Regions from separate parts of the Sphaerimonospora mesophila genome, predicted to be linked through region 1. Evidence: riboswitches for the same ligand, from Rfam matches in the RefSeq annotation. Region 1 holds a riboswitch; the other holds the start of a gene.

Evidence for each region. A riboswitch is a leader RNA that binds a small molecule or an ion and turns the genes downstream of it on or off. The one in region 1 is predicted to bind cobalamin.
Region 2: linked by a shared signal. The riboswitch ahead of AP234_RS14665 (ribonucleoside-diphosphate reductase subunit alpha) and the one ahead of cobN (cobaltochelatase subunit CobN) in region 1 are both predicted to bind cobalamin.

Annotation. Positions count from the first base shown of each region.
Region 1 is NZ_BCBX01000042.1:159,237-165,048, reverse strand. Features, by position in the region: gene AP234_RS24305 (precorrin-2 C(20)-methyltransferase) at 1-984, opposite strand, end outside; gene AP234_RS24300 (precorrin-8X methylmutase) at 990-1,610, opposite strand; gene cobG (precorrin-3B synthase) at 1,607-2,977, opposite strand; cobalamin riboswitch at 3,005-3,196, shown strand; gene cobN (cobaltochelatase subunit CobN) at 3,228-5,812, shown strand, end outside.
Region 2 is NZ_BCBX01000035.1:130,727-136,538, reverse strand. Features, by position in the region: gene AP234_RS14665 (ribonucleoside-diphosphate reductase subunit alpha) at 1-2,027, opposite strand, end outside; cobalamin riboswitch at 2,157-2,363, opposite strand; cobalamin riboswitch at 2,564-2,816, shown strand; gene metE (5-methyltetrahydropteroyltriglutamate--homocysteine S-methyltransferase) at 2,950-5,262, shown strand; partial or broken gene AP234_RS14655 (sulfite exporter TauE/SafE family protein) at 5,321-5,812, opposite strand, start outside.

The DNA.
Region 1 (5,812 bases):
CGCTCCTTCGCGGGCCAGCTCCAGCGCGTGCCTGGCACGCTCCGCCTCGGCCCGGTTGTCGGTGCGGTGGCGGCGCTGGCGCGGGTTCGGCGCGACCCGGTCCACGTACGGGCCGTACCCGACCAGGTCGGTGGCGGCCGCCAGGGCCTCCTGCGCCTCGGGGGTGAGCCAGGGGCGACCGGCGGGGCCGAGCCCCACCACGGACACCTCGCCGGCGGATGCGACGGAGGCGGGCTCGGGCGCGAACGTGCGCTCGGCCGATCGGTCGGCAATGGGGCTGGCGAGCAGGGCCAGCGAGAAGTAGGGCACCTCGCCGGGGTCGACGTCCTTGAGCGGCGCGACCCGTTCCGCGTCCGTGGTGGCGCGCTCGACGTACCATGCGTCGTCCAGCCGCCCGGCCTCGGCGAGGGCGTCGCGGACCTTGGCGAACGTCCTGCCCAGCTTGAGCACGGCGGCCGAGTCGGTGCCGCGCAGCCGTTCGGCGAGTTCCTCGGCGGACAGCGTGCCGGGCAGCACGGTGAGCACCTCGTCCCGCTCGACCAGCGGACGGCCCAGCACGGCCGAGGCGGCGCTGACGGAGGTCACGCCGGGCACCACCTCCGTCGGGTAGCGCTGCGCGAGCCGCTTGTGCATGTGCATGTACGACCCGTAGAACAGCGGGTCGCCCTCGCTCAGCACCACCACGGTCCGGCCCGCGTCCAGATGCGCGGCCAGCCGCTCGGCGCAGTCGGCGTAGAAGTCGTCGAGCGCGCCCTGGTAGCCGCCGGGATGGTCGGTGGTCTCCGTGGTCAGCGGGTAGAGGAGCAGCTCCTCGATCTGGCCCTCGCGCATGTACGGCAGCGCGATGGAACGCGCGATGCTGCGGCCGTGCCTGGCGGCGTGGTAGGCGATCACGTCGGCCTCGCCGATCAGCCGGGCCGTCTTGACCGTGACCAGCTCGGGGTCCCCCGGGCCGAGTCCCACCCCGTACAGCCGTCCTGTCATCGCGATCACTCCGTCTCGCTGGCGATGGCGTTGACCGCCGCCGCCGTCATCGCACTGCCGCCGCGACGGCCGTGCACCACCAGATACTCGAGGCCGCTGTCCGCCAGCGCCTGCTTGGACTCCGCCGCACCGATGAAGCCGACCGGGATGCCGAGCACCGCCGCCGGCCTGGCGGCCCCTTCCTCGACCAGTTCGAGCAGCCGGAACAGGGCGGTCGGCGCGTTGCCGATCGCGACCACGGCGCCGCCGAGGCGGTCGCGCCACAGTTCGAGCGCGGCGGCGCTGCGGGTGGTGCCGAGCCGTTCGGCGAGTTCGGGTACGGCGGGGTCGCCGAGCGTGCACACCACGTCGTTGCCGGCGGGCAGCCTGCGCCTGGTCACGCCGGACGCGACCATCATGGCGTCGCACAGCACGGGTGCGCCGCGGCGGAGCGCTTCGCGGGCGTGGGCGACCACGGAGGGCGACCAGCCGAGGTCGGCCACGAGGTCGGTCATCCCGCAGGCGTGGATCATCCGTACCGCCACCTGGGCCACGTCGGGCGGCATCCCGGTGAGGTCGGTCTCGGCGCGGATGGTCGCGAACGAGCGGCGGTAGATCTCGGCGCCGTCGCGAATGTAGTCGGTCACTGCCGCCCCTCCCGGTAGCCGTCGGCTGTGGCGATCATCTGGACGACCCGGCCGCGCGGCAGCCCGCAGCGTCGCGCGCATCCGGCCCAGTGAACGGGTGTGTCCGTGGCCCGGTCCAGGCCGGCCACCCAGCGTCGTGCGTCGGCCTGGACGTCCGCCAGCGACTTGGCGCAGCCGGGACGTCCGGTGCATGCGGTGACGCCCGCCCACGGCGAGTCCGGATCGGTGACGAGCCCGGCGGCGTCGAGCGCTTCGGCCGCGCGGTCCGCTTCGGCCGGGGACAGATCCGGCACCACGACGGTACGCCAGGGGGTCAGCCGTACGTCGTCGCCGACGTCGGCGAGCGCCCGGGCCTGGGCGGCCGACAGCCTGCCGAGCGGCACCAGGGCTTCGAGGGCCACCCGGCCGTCGCGCTGCGCGTGGCGTCCGGCGCGGCGGAGTCCCCGCGGCCGCCGCACCTCGAAATCCGGGCTCACCTCGAATCCCGGGCTCACCTCGAATCCCGGGCTCACCTCGAATCCCGGGCTCACCTCGAATCCCGGGCTCACCTCGAATCCCGGGCTCACCTCGAATCCCGGGCTCACCTCGGAATCCGAGGTGGCGGGGGCCCCGAGCCCGGCCACGGCGTCGACCAGGCGGGCGGCGACGCGCGCCGGCCCGTTCTCCAGTTCGCGGATCCGCCACGCACCGGTGCTCGCCGGCGTACCGCCGTCGGCCGACATGTCGCAGTCCGCCCGCGTGGCGCCGCGCGCCTCGGCCTGCGCGGCCCGCTCGTCGAGGAACGCCTCCGCAGCGGAGATCATGAGCGAGGCCGCGGATTCGGGACGCGTGGTCAGCCCGCTGTCGGAACCCGCCAGCAGCAACCGCGCCCCGGTCCGGTGCTCGGCCGCGAGCGTGACGTCGGCGCCGAGCCCGGCGACGTCTCCGGTGCCGTCGTCGAACGCGAACAGGAACCGTCCGGGAAGCTCGGCCAGCCGAGGGCGAGCGCACAGTTCCCGATCCAGCGCCTCGACCAGCGGCCGGGTGGCGAGCAGGCCGGCGTGGCCGCGCCCGCCGAGCGGCGAGGCGACGATGTTGCGCACCCGCTCGTGCGTGGCCGACGGCAGCAGGCCGGCGGCGGCCATCCGCCCGGCGAAGGCGGCGGGCGCGCGCAGGCCGCGGACCTGGACGTTCGCCCGGGAGGTCAGCTCGATCACCCCCGAGCCCAGCTCCGTGGCGCAGGCGGCCAGCTCGCGCAGCTGCGCGGGGGAGATCACCCCGCCCGGCAGGCGGATCCGGGCCAGCGGGCCGTCGGCCGCCTCGTGCACCTGGAGCGCTCCCGGACAGGCGTCCGAGCGCTCACGTCCGGAAAAGTCGCTTATCGACACGGTGAGGATGGTAGCGCCAGTTATTTCGGAGGCTTTTGTGTCGTAGGCTCCTCGGTAGGCGATGGCAATGGGAGGAAGCCGGTGTGAAACCGGCGCGGTCCCGCCACTGTGACCGGGGAGCGAACCCCACCGCAGGCCACTGCCCGGCGACGGGTGGGAAGGCCGGGGGGAGCGTCGATCCGGGAGCCAGGAGACTCCTGCCGTCGTGACACCCGCGACCGGGGCGAGGACCCCGAGGGAGGATTGCGTCGTGCCAGGCGACAGCCGTACCGTCCTGCTGCTCTCGACTTCCGACACCGACCTGCTGAGCGCCCGTGCCAGTGGCGCGGCCTATCGCCTGGGCAACCCCGCCCGGCTCGGGGTGGACGACCTGCCCGATCTCGTGACGGACGCCGACCTGGTGGTGGTGCGCCTGCTGGGCGGACGGCGGGCCTGGGAGAAGGGGCTCGACGCGCTGCTGGCCGGCCCCCGCCCCGTTGTGGTGCTGGGCGGCGAACAGGCGCCGGACGCCGAGCTGATGGAGCTCTCCACGGTCAGCGCCGGGGTCTGCGCCGAGGCGCACGCCTACCTGGCACAGGGCGGGCCGGCCAACCTGGCGGAACTGCACGCGTTCCTGTCCGACACGGTCCTGCTGACCGGCGAGGGGTTCGCACCGCCCGCGCCGGCCCCCTCGTGGGGGCGGCTGGAGCGCCCGGCCGGTTCGCGGAGCGGGCCGGTGGTGGGCGTGCTCTACTACCGCGCGCATCACATGGCGGGCAACACCGCCTTCGTGGAGACGCTCTGCACCGCCATCGAGGACGCGGGCGGGCAGGCGCTGCCGGTCTTCTGCTCGTCGTTGCGCACCGCGGAGCCCGAGCTGCTCGACACGCTGCGCGCCGCCGACGCGCTGGTGGTGACCGTGCTGGCGGCGGGCGGCTCCCGGCCGGCCACCGCCGGGGCCGGCGGCGACGACGAGGCGTGGGACGTGGGCGCGCTGGCCGAGTTGGACGTGCCGATCCTGCAAGGGCTCTGCCTGACCACGAGCAGGCAGGCGTGGGAGGAGAACGACGACGGGCTGTCGCCGTTGGACGCGGCCTCGCAGGTGGCGATCCCCGAGTTCGACGGCCGGATCATCACCGTGCCGTTCTCGTTCAAGGAGATCGACGAGGACGGGCTGACCGTCTACGCCGCCGACGCCGAGCGGGCCGCCCGGGTGGCGGGCATCGCCGTACGGCACGGCCTGCTGCGGCACACCCCGCCGGCCGAGCGGCGGTTGGTCGTGATGCTGTCGGCGTACCCGACCAAGCACTCCCGGATCGGCAACGCCGTCGGGCTGGACACGCCCGCGAGCGCCGTACGGCTGCTGGCCCGGCTCGCCGAGGCGGGCTACGACCTGGGCGAGGGGTTTCCCGGCGTGGCCGAACAGGACGGCGACGCGCTCATCCACGCCCTGATCGCGGCCGGCGGCCAGGACCCCGACTGGCTGACCGAGGAGCAGCTGGCGGGCAATCCGGTACGGATCTCCGCCGCCTCCTACGAGCGGTGGTACCGCACCCTGCCCGAGGACCTGCGCGCGGACATGGAGCGGCACTGGGGGCCGCCCCCCGGCGAGCTGTTCGTGCACGACGGCGACATCGTGCTGGCCGCGCTCCGGGCCGGGAACGTGGTGGTGATGGTGCAGCCGCCGCGTGGCTTCGGCGAGAACCCGATCGCCGTCTACCACGACCCCGATCTGCCGCCCAGCCACCACTACCTGGCCGCCTACCGCTGGCTGGCAACGGGGGGAGGGCCCCTCGGAGAGGGGGGTGGGGAGGGCACCGGGTTCGGCGCGCACGCGATCGTGCACGTGGGCAAGCACGGCAACCTGGAATGGCTGCCGGGCAAGTCGGCGGGCATGTCCGCCTCCTGCGGCACCGACGCCGCCATCGGCGACCTGCCGCTGATCTATCCGTTCCTGGTCAACGACCCGGGCGAGGGCACGCAGGCCAAGCGGCGGGCACACGCCGTGCTGGTCGACCACCTGGTGCCGCCGATGGCGCGTGCCGACACCTACGGCGACATCGCGCGGCTGGAGCAGCTCCTGGACGAGCATGCCTCCATCGCGGCCATGGACCCGGCCAAGCTCCCCGCGATCCGGGCGCAGATCTGGACGCTGATCCAGGCCGCCCGGCTCGACCACGACCTCGGGCTGGCGGACCGGCCGCACGACAGCGAGTTCGACGACTTCATCCTGCACGTGGACGGCTGGCTGTGCGAGGTGAAGGACGCCCAGATCCGCGACGGCCTGCACGTGCTCGGCCAGGCGCCCACGGGTCAGGACCGGGTGAACCTGGTGCTGGCGATGCTGCGGGCCAGGCAGATGTGGTCGGGCCGGGAGACCCTGCCCGGGCTGCGTGAGGCGCTCGGCCTGGCCGAGGACGGCACGGCGCGGCTGTCGGCCGTCGACCGGGCCGAGACGGTCGCCCGCGACCTGGTGGAGGGCATGGAGGAGCGCGGCTGGGCGGTGGAGGCGGCGGCCGAGGTCGCCCGCGCCGTCCTCGCGGAGCGGTTCCCCCGGGAGAGCGCCCAAGGGCTCCCCGGGGAGGGCGCCGAACTCGCGGGAGGGTCCCCCCGGGAGGGCGCCGAGCTCGTCACGCGGATCCTCACCTTCGCCGCCACCGAGATGGTGCCGCGCCTGGCGCGCACCACCGACGAGCTCGACCACGTGCTGCACGCCCTGGACGGCGGGTACGTGCCCGCGGGGCCGAGCGGCTCACCGCTGCGCGGCCTGGTCAACGTGCTGCCGACCGGCCGCAACTTCTACTCCGTCGATCCCCGCGCGGTGCCGAGCCGGCTGGCCTGGGAGACCGGCCAGGC
Region 2 (5,812 bases), on a different contig from region 1:
GTCCTGATCCGTTCGGTCCACAGCCCGCGTGCCTTCAGCTCGGCGACCAGGGCGTTGTTGATCTGGAGGAACTCGCCGCTGAGCGTCTCGCGCTTGAACAGGTTGGACACCTGTGGCTCGACGCACTCGTAGCAGCCGGCGATCGAGGCGATGGTCGCCGTCGGCGCGATCGCGACGAGCAGCGAGTTGCGCAGCCCGTGTGCGGCGATCTTCTCCCGGACCCGCGCCCACCGCTCGGGCAGTGCGCTCTCGACGTTCCACAGGTCGTGGTGGAGCCTGCCCCGCGCGGCCCACGTCTGGTCGTACGCCGGATGGGCGCCGTGGCGCTCGGCCAGATCGGCCGACGTCTCCAGGGCCGCCAGGTAGATCTCCTCGGCGATCCGGGTGGACAGCTCACCGGCCTCGGGCGAGTCGAAGGGCAGGCGCAGCGCGAAGAACACGTCCTGCAGGCCCATGACGCCGAGCCCGACCGGACGCCAGCGGGCATTGCCGGTGGCGGCCTGCTCGATGGGGTAGTAGTTGATGTCGATCACACGGTCGAGGAACGTCACCGCCGTCCGGACCGTGGCGCGCAGCCGCGCCCAGTCCATGCCGCCGCGGTCCTCGGCGAGGTGGGCCGCGAGGTTGACCGAACCGAGGTTGCACACCGCGGTCTCGGCGTCGCTCGACACCTCGATGATCTCGGTGCAGAGGTTCGACAGGTGGACCACGTTTCCCGGCTCCGCGGCCTGGTTGCAGAACCGGTTCGAGGTGTCCTTGAAGGTCATCCAGCCGTTTCCGGTCTGCGCGAGCGTACGCATCATCTTGGCGTACAGGTCGCGGGCCCTGACCTGGCGGACGTGGCGGCCGGCTGCCTCGGCCGCGCGGTAGGCGGTCTCGAACGCCTCACCCCACAGGTCGGGCAGCTCTGGGACCTCGTCGGGGTCGAACAGCGACCACAGGTCGTCGCTTTCGACCCGGCGCATGAACTCGTCGGGGATCCAGTTGGCCAGGTTGAGGTTGTGCGTGCGCCGGGCGTCCTCGCCGGTGTTGTCGCGCAGTTCGAGGAACTCCTCGACGTCGGGGTGCCACGGCTCCAGGTAGACGCAGGCCGCACCCTTGCGCCGTCCGCCCTGGTTGACGGCGGCCACCGAAGCGTCGAGCGTGCGCAGCCACGGCACGATGCCGTTGGAGTGGCCGTTGGTGCCGCGGATCAGCGCGCCGCGCGACCGAACGCGTGACCAGGAGATGCCGATGCCGCCCGCGAACTTCGACAGGTGCGCCACCTGGGCGTAGCGCTCGTAGATGGAGCCCAGCTCGTCGCGCGGGGAGTCGACCAGATAGCACGACGACATCTGGGTGTGCCGGGTGCCGGAGTTGAACAGGGTCGGCGAGCTGGGCAGATAGGCCAGCGACGACATCAGGCGGTAGAGGTCGATCGCCTCGCCGGGCGTCCGCGCCAGGCCGCACGCCACCCGCAGCAGCCAATATTGCGGGGTCTCCACCGCCAGCCGGGTGAACGGGTGCCGCAGCAGGTAGCGGTCGTAAACGGTGCGCAGCCCGAAATACTCGAACCGCAGGTCGCCGCGTGGATCGACCGCGTCATCCAGCTCGCGGGCGTGTGCGGCCACGAACTCGGCGGTCGCGTCGCCGATCAGCCCCTCGGCGTGGCCGAGACGGACGGCCTGGCTGAATGACGCGATGCCCTGACCACCCACCTCCTCGCCGATGTAGGCGGCCAGCAGCCGCGCGGCCAGCCGCGAATACTGCGGCTCCTCGCCGATCATCTCGGCCGCCGTCTGGATCGACAGCCGGTCGAGTTCCGCGGTGGTCGCCCCGTCGTACAGACCGCTGATGGTCTTGGTCGCCACGCGCAGCGGGTCGACGTCGGCGAGATCATCCGCCCAGCGCTCGACCGCACGCACGATCCTGGTCACGTCGACGGGTTCCGACAGGCCGTCGCGCTTGCGTACGCGCATCTGGGTCTGCCGCGGCACGGGCTCGTCCACCGTTGCCGATTGAGTCGGCGGGTCCCCGGTGACCGTCATGGTCCTCTCCTCGCGAACTCGGTCCACATGACCGAGGTGCGCGCAGGAGACGCCCGGCGGAGACGCACAGCGGTCGCCGCCGGAGCCGTCGGTCGTCCCGCGCGACCTCGGAGCAGCCGCGCACGCATGGTCGTACGCGGCGCGCCGGCAGGTCTTCGGACTCGTGGGCGCGCTCGTAGCTCCTACTGACCGTCGCTTCCCAGACCGTGATGGCTCAGTGCGTATGACGGCGGTCGTTCCCACTCACCGCTGCGGGGCAGTCCCGGACTTCCACCGGGTTCCCTCTTGCCCCGGCCACTCTGGCTGAGCGGCCGGACCAGCGCAGGGACACCATATATGGGGTGGCGGCTCGATGTCACACCCAACATGTTGCGTCCTAATGAAACGGTGTCGATCCCGAACGCACCACGGCGCTCCCCCGGGCGTGCCACGGTGATCTGTCGCGGCGAGCGGACCGCCGGTACGGACCATCCGGCCACGGGGCTCATGCCCGCCCCTACCGGACGGGTCCGGGTGAGCGGCGGTGATCCTCGGGTTTACTCTGGTGGCGCAGTCGGTTCGCCTCCGCCCGCCAGGCGGGAGCGTCGTAAGAGGGAACCCGGTGCGGTCGCGCTCACCTCGGAGTGGGCAGGCCAATTCCGGGACTGCCCCGCAGCGGTGAGTGGGAACGACCGCCGTCAACGCACTGGGCCAGCACGGTCAGGGAAGCGACGGCCAGTAGATGTCCGGGCTCGGTGAGCCCGTGGCGTGCCCGCGAGTCCGAAGACCTGCCACTGCCCGCGTGCGACCGCGCGCGGTGATGTCGATGGCCTCGTGGGCGGGCCGGCGGCTTCGCGAGCGGTATGCGCGCGTTCGCCGGTGGGCGTTCCTTCACGTCTTCGGGGCCGGTCGGCGTCGTCCGTGACTCGCGAAGGAGAGTTTCATGGCTCACAGTTCCGCCGCCCCCACTCCGCTGGCGACCGTGTACGGCTACCCGCGCCAGGGGCGGGACCGCGAACTCAAGAAGGCGATCGAGGGCTACTGGGCGGGGCGTGTCGGCGCCGACGAGCTGCGCGCGACCGCCGCCGACCTGCGTCGTACGGCCTGGCGCGATCTCGCCGACGCCGGCATCGGCGAGGTGCCCTGCGGTGACTTCTCGCTGTACGACCATGTGCTGGACACCACGGTCATGGTGGGCGCGATTCCCGAACGGCACCGTGCCGCGTTCGAGGCAGACCCGCTCGACGGCTACTTCGCCATGGCCCGCGGCACCGGGGAGGTCACTCCGCTGGAGATGACCAAGTGGTTCGACACCAACTATCACTATCTGGTGCCCGAGCTCGGGCCGGACACCGTCTTCGCCGCCGATCCCGCCAAGCCCGTCGGGGAGTTCCGGGAGGCGCTCACCCTCGGGTACGACGCGCGGCCGGTCCTGGTGGGCCCGGTCACCTACCTCCTGCTCGCCAAGCCGGCCCCCGGCGTCGAGCCGGGCTTCGATCCCGTCACGCTGCTCGACCGGCTGCTGCCGGTCTACGCCGACGTGCTCGCGCGGCTGCGGGCCGCCGGGGCCGAGTGGGTGCAGCTCGACGAGCCCGCCCTGGTCCAGGACCAGCCCCAGGCCGTCCTCGACGCGGTCGCCCGCGCCTACCGGGAGCTCGGCGCGCTGACCCACCGGCCGAAGCTCCTCGTGGCGAGCTACTTCGACCGGCTCGGCGCGGCCCTTCCCGTGCTGGCCGCCGCCCCCGTCGACGGCCTCGCGCTCGACTTCACCGGCCCGGCCGCGGCCAACCTCGACGGGCTGGCGCGGGTCGGCGGTCTGCCCGGCAGACGCCTGGTCGCGGGGGTCGTCGACGGCCGCAACGTCTGGATCAACGACCTGGAAAGGTCGCTGTCCACCCTCGCCACCCTGCTCGGCCTGGCCGGACGGGTGGACGTCGCCGCCTCCTGCTCGCTCCTGCACGTCCCGCTCGACGTCGCGGCCGAGGGCGAGATCGAGCCCGAGATCGCCGCCTGGCTCGCCTTCGCCCGGCAGAAGGCCGCCGAGGTCGCCACCCTCGCCCGGGGCCTGGCCCGCGGCACCCACGTCATCGCCGACGCCCTCGCCGACAACCGGGCCGCCCTGGCGGCCAGGAAGACCTCCGCGATCACCTGCGACCAGGTCGTACGGGCACGCGCGGCCGCGGTGACCGTACGGGAGACCAGGCGGGCTCAGCCGTACGCCGAGCGGGTCGCCGCCCAGCGCGCCCGCCTGGACCTGCCCGTGCTCCCGACGACCACGATCGGATCCTTCCCGCAGACCGACGAGCTGCGGGCGGCCAGGGCCGACCTGCTGGCCGGACGCATCGACGACGCCGCCTACGACGAACGCATCGCCGCCGAGATCCGCGAGGTCATCGCCTTCCAGGAGAAGGCGGGCCTGGACGTCCTCGTCCACGGTGAGCCGGAACGCAACGACATGGTCCAGTACTTCGCCGAGCGGCTCACCGGCTATGTCGCCACCCGGCACGGCTGGGTCCAGTCGTACGGCACCCGCTACGTCCGGCCGCCGATCCTCGCCGGGGACGTCTCCCGGCCCGCGCCCATGACCGTGCGGTGGGCCACCTATGCCCAGTCCCAGACGAGCCGGCCGGTCAAGGGGATGCTCACCGGGCCCGTCACCATGCTCGCCTGGTCGTTCGTACGGGACGACCAGCCGCTCGCCGACACCGCCCGGCAGGTCGCCCTCGCCCTGCGCGACGAGGTCGTCGATCTGGAGGCCGCCGGCGCCGCCGTCATCCAGGTCGACGAGCCGGCCCTGCGCGAGACGCTGCCGCTGCGTGCCGCCGCCCGGCCCGCCTACCTCGAATGGGCCACCGAGGCGTTTCGCCTCACCACGGCGGGCGTACGGCCCGAGACCCAGATCCACACGCACATGTGCTACGCCGAATTCGGCGAGATCCTGGCCGCGATCGACGCCCTCGACGTCGACGTGATCAGCCTGGAGGCCGCCCGCTCGCACATGCGGGTGGCGCACGAGCTCGCCGAGGCGGGCTATCCCCGGCAGGTGGGGCCAGGGGTGTACGACATCCACTCTCCCCGCGTCCCGAGCACGGAGGAGTTGGTGTCCCTCCTGCGTGAGGGGCTGGCGGCCATCCCCCTCGAACGTCTGTGGGCCAACCCCGACTGCGGGCTGAAGACCCGCGGCCGGCAGGAGGTGCACGACTCGCTGCGTAACCTGGTCGACGCCGCCCGGCGGATTCGGGCCGAGGCGACCTGACCCACTGTCGTCCGGCCGGCGCCTTTCCCGGGCGGCGCCGGCCGGACGAGCGGGGTGATCAGGCCGGGGCGGTCTCGGTCTCGGCGTCGCGGCCGCCCAACTCGGCCTCGACCGCCTCGACCGACTCGTTGGCCTTGTCGCGGCGGTACGCACGCACCGAGTAGGCGATGGCGGCGGCCCAGATGACGGCGATGGCGATGTAGGCGACGGACTGCACGCCGCCCGGGGCGTCGATCCAGTCGCTGCGCAGCAGGGTGCGCACGTTGGTCAGCACGATGATGCCGCCCACGGCAGAACCGAGGACGCGCGGCGGAATGTGGCGCACCAGCCAGGCCGCCAGCGGGGCCGCGATCACGCCGCCGAGCAGCAGCACGGCCACCCAGGAGAAGTCGATGTTCTCCGAGCCGATGCCGACGAAGAAACCGACGCTCGCGGCGATCGCGATCGCGAACTCGCTGGCGTCGATCGACCCGATCACCTTGCGCGGCGCCAACCGGCCGCTGGCCAGGATGGCCGGGGTGCCCACCGGGCCCCAGCCGCCGCCACCCGT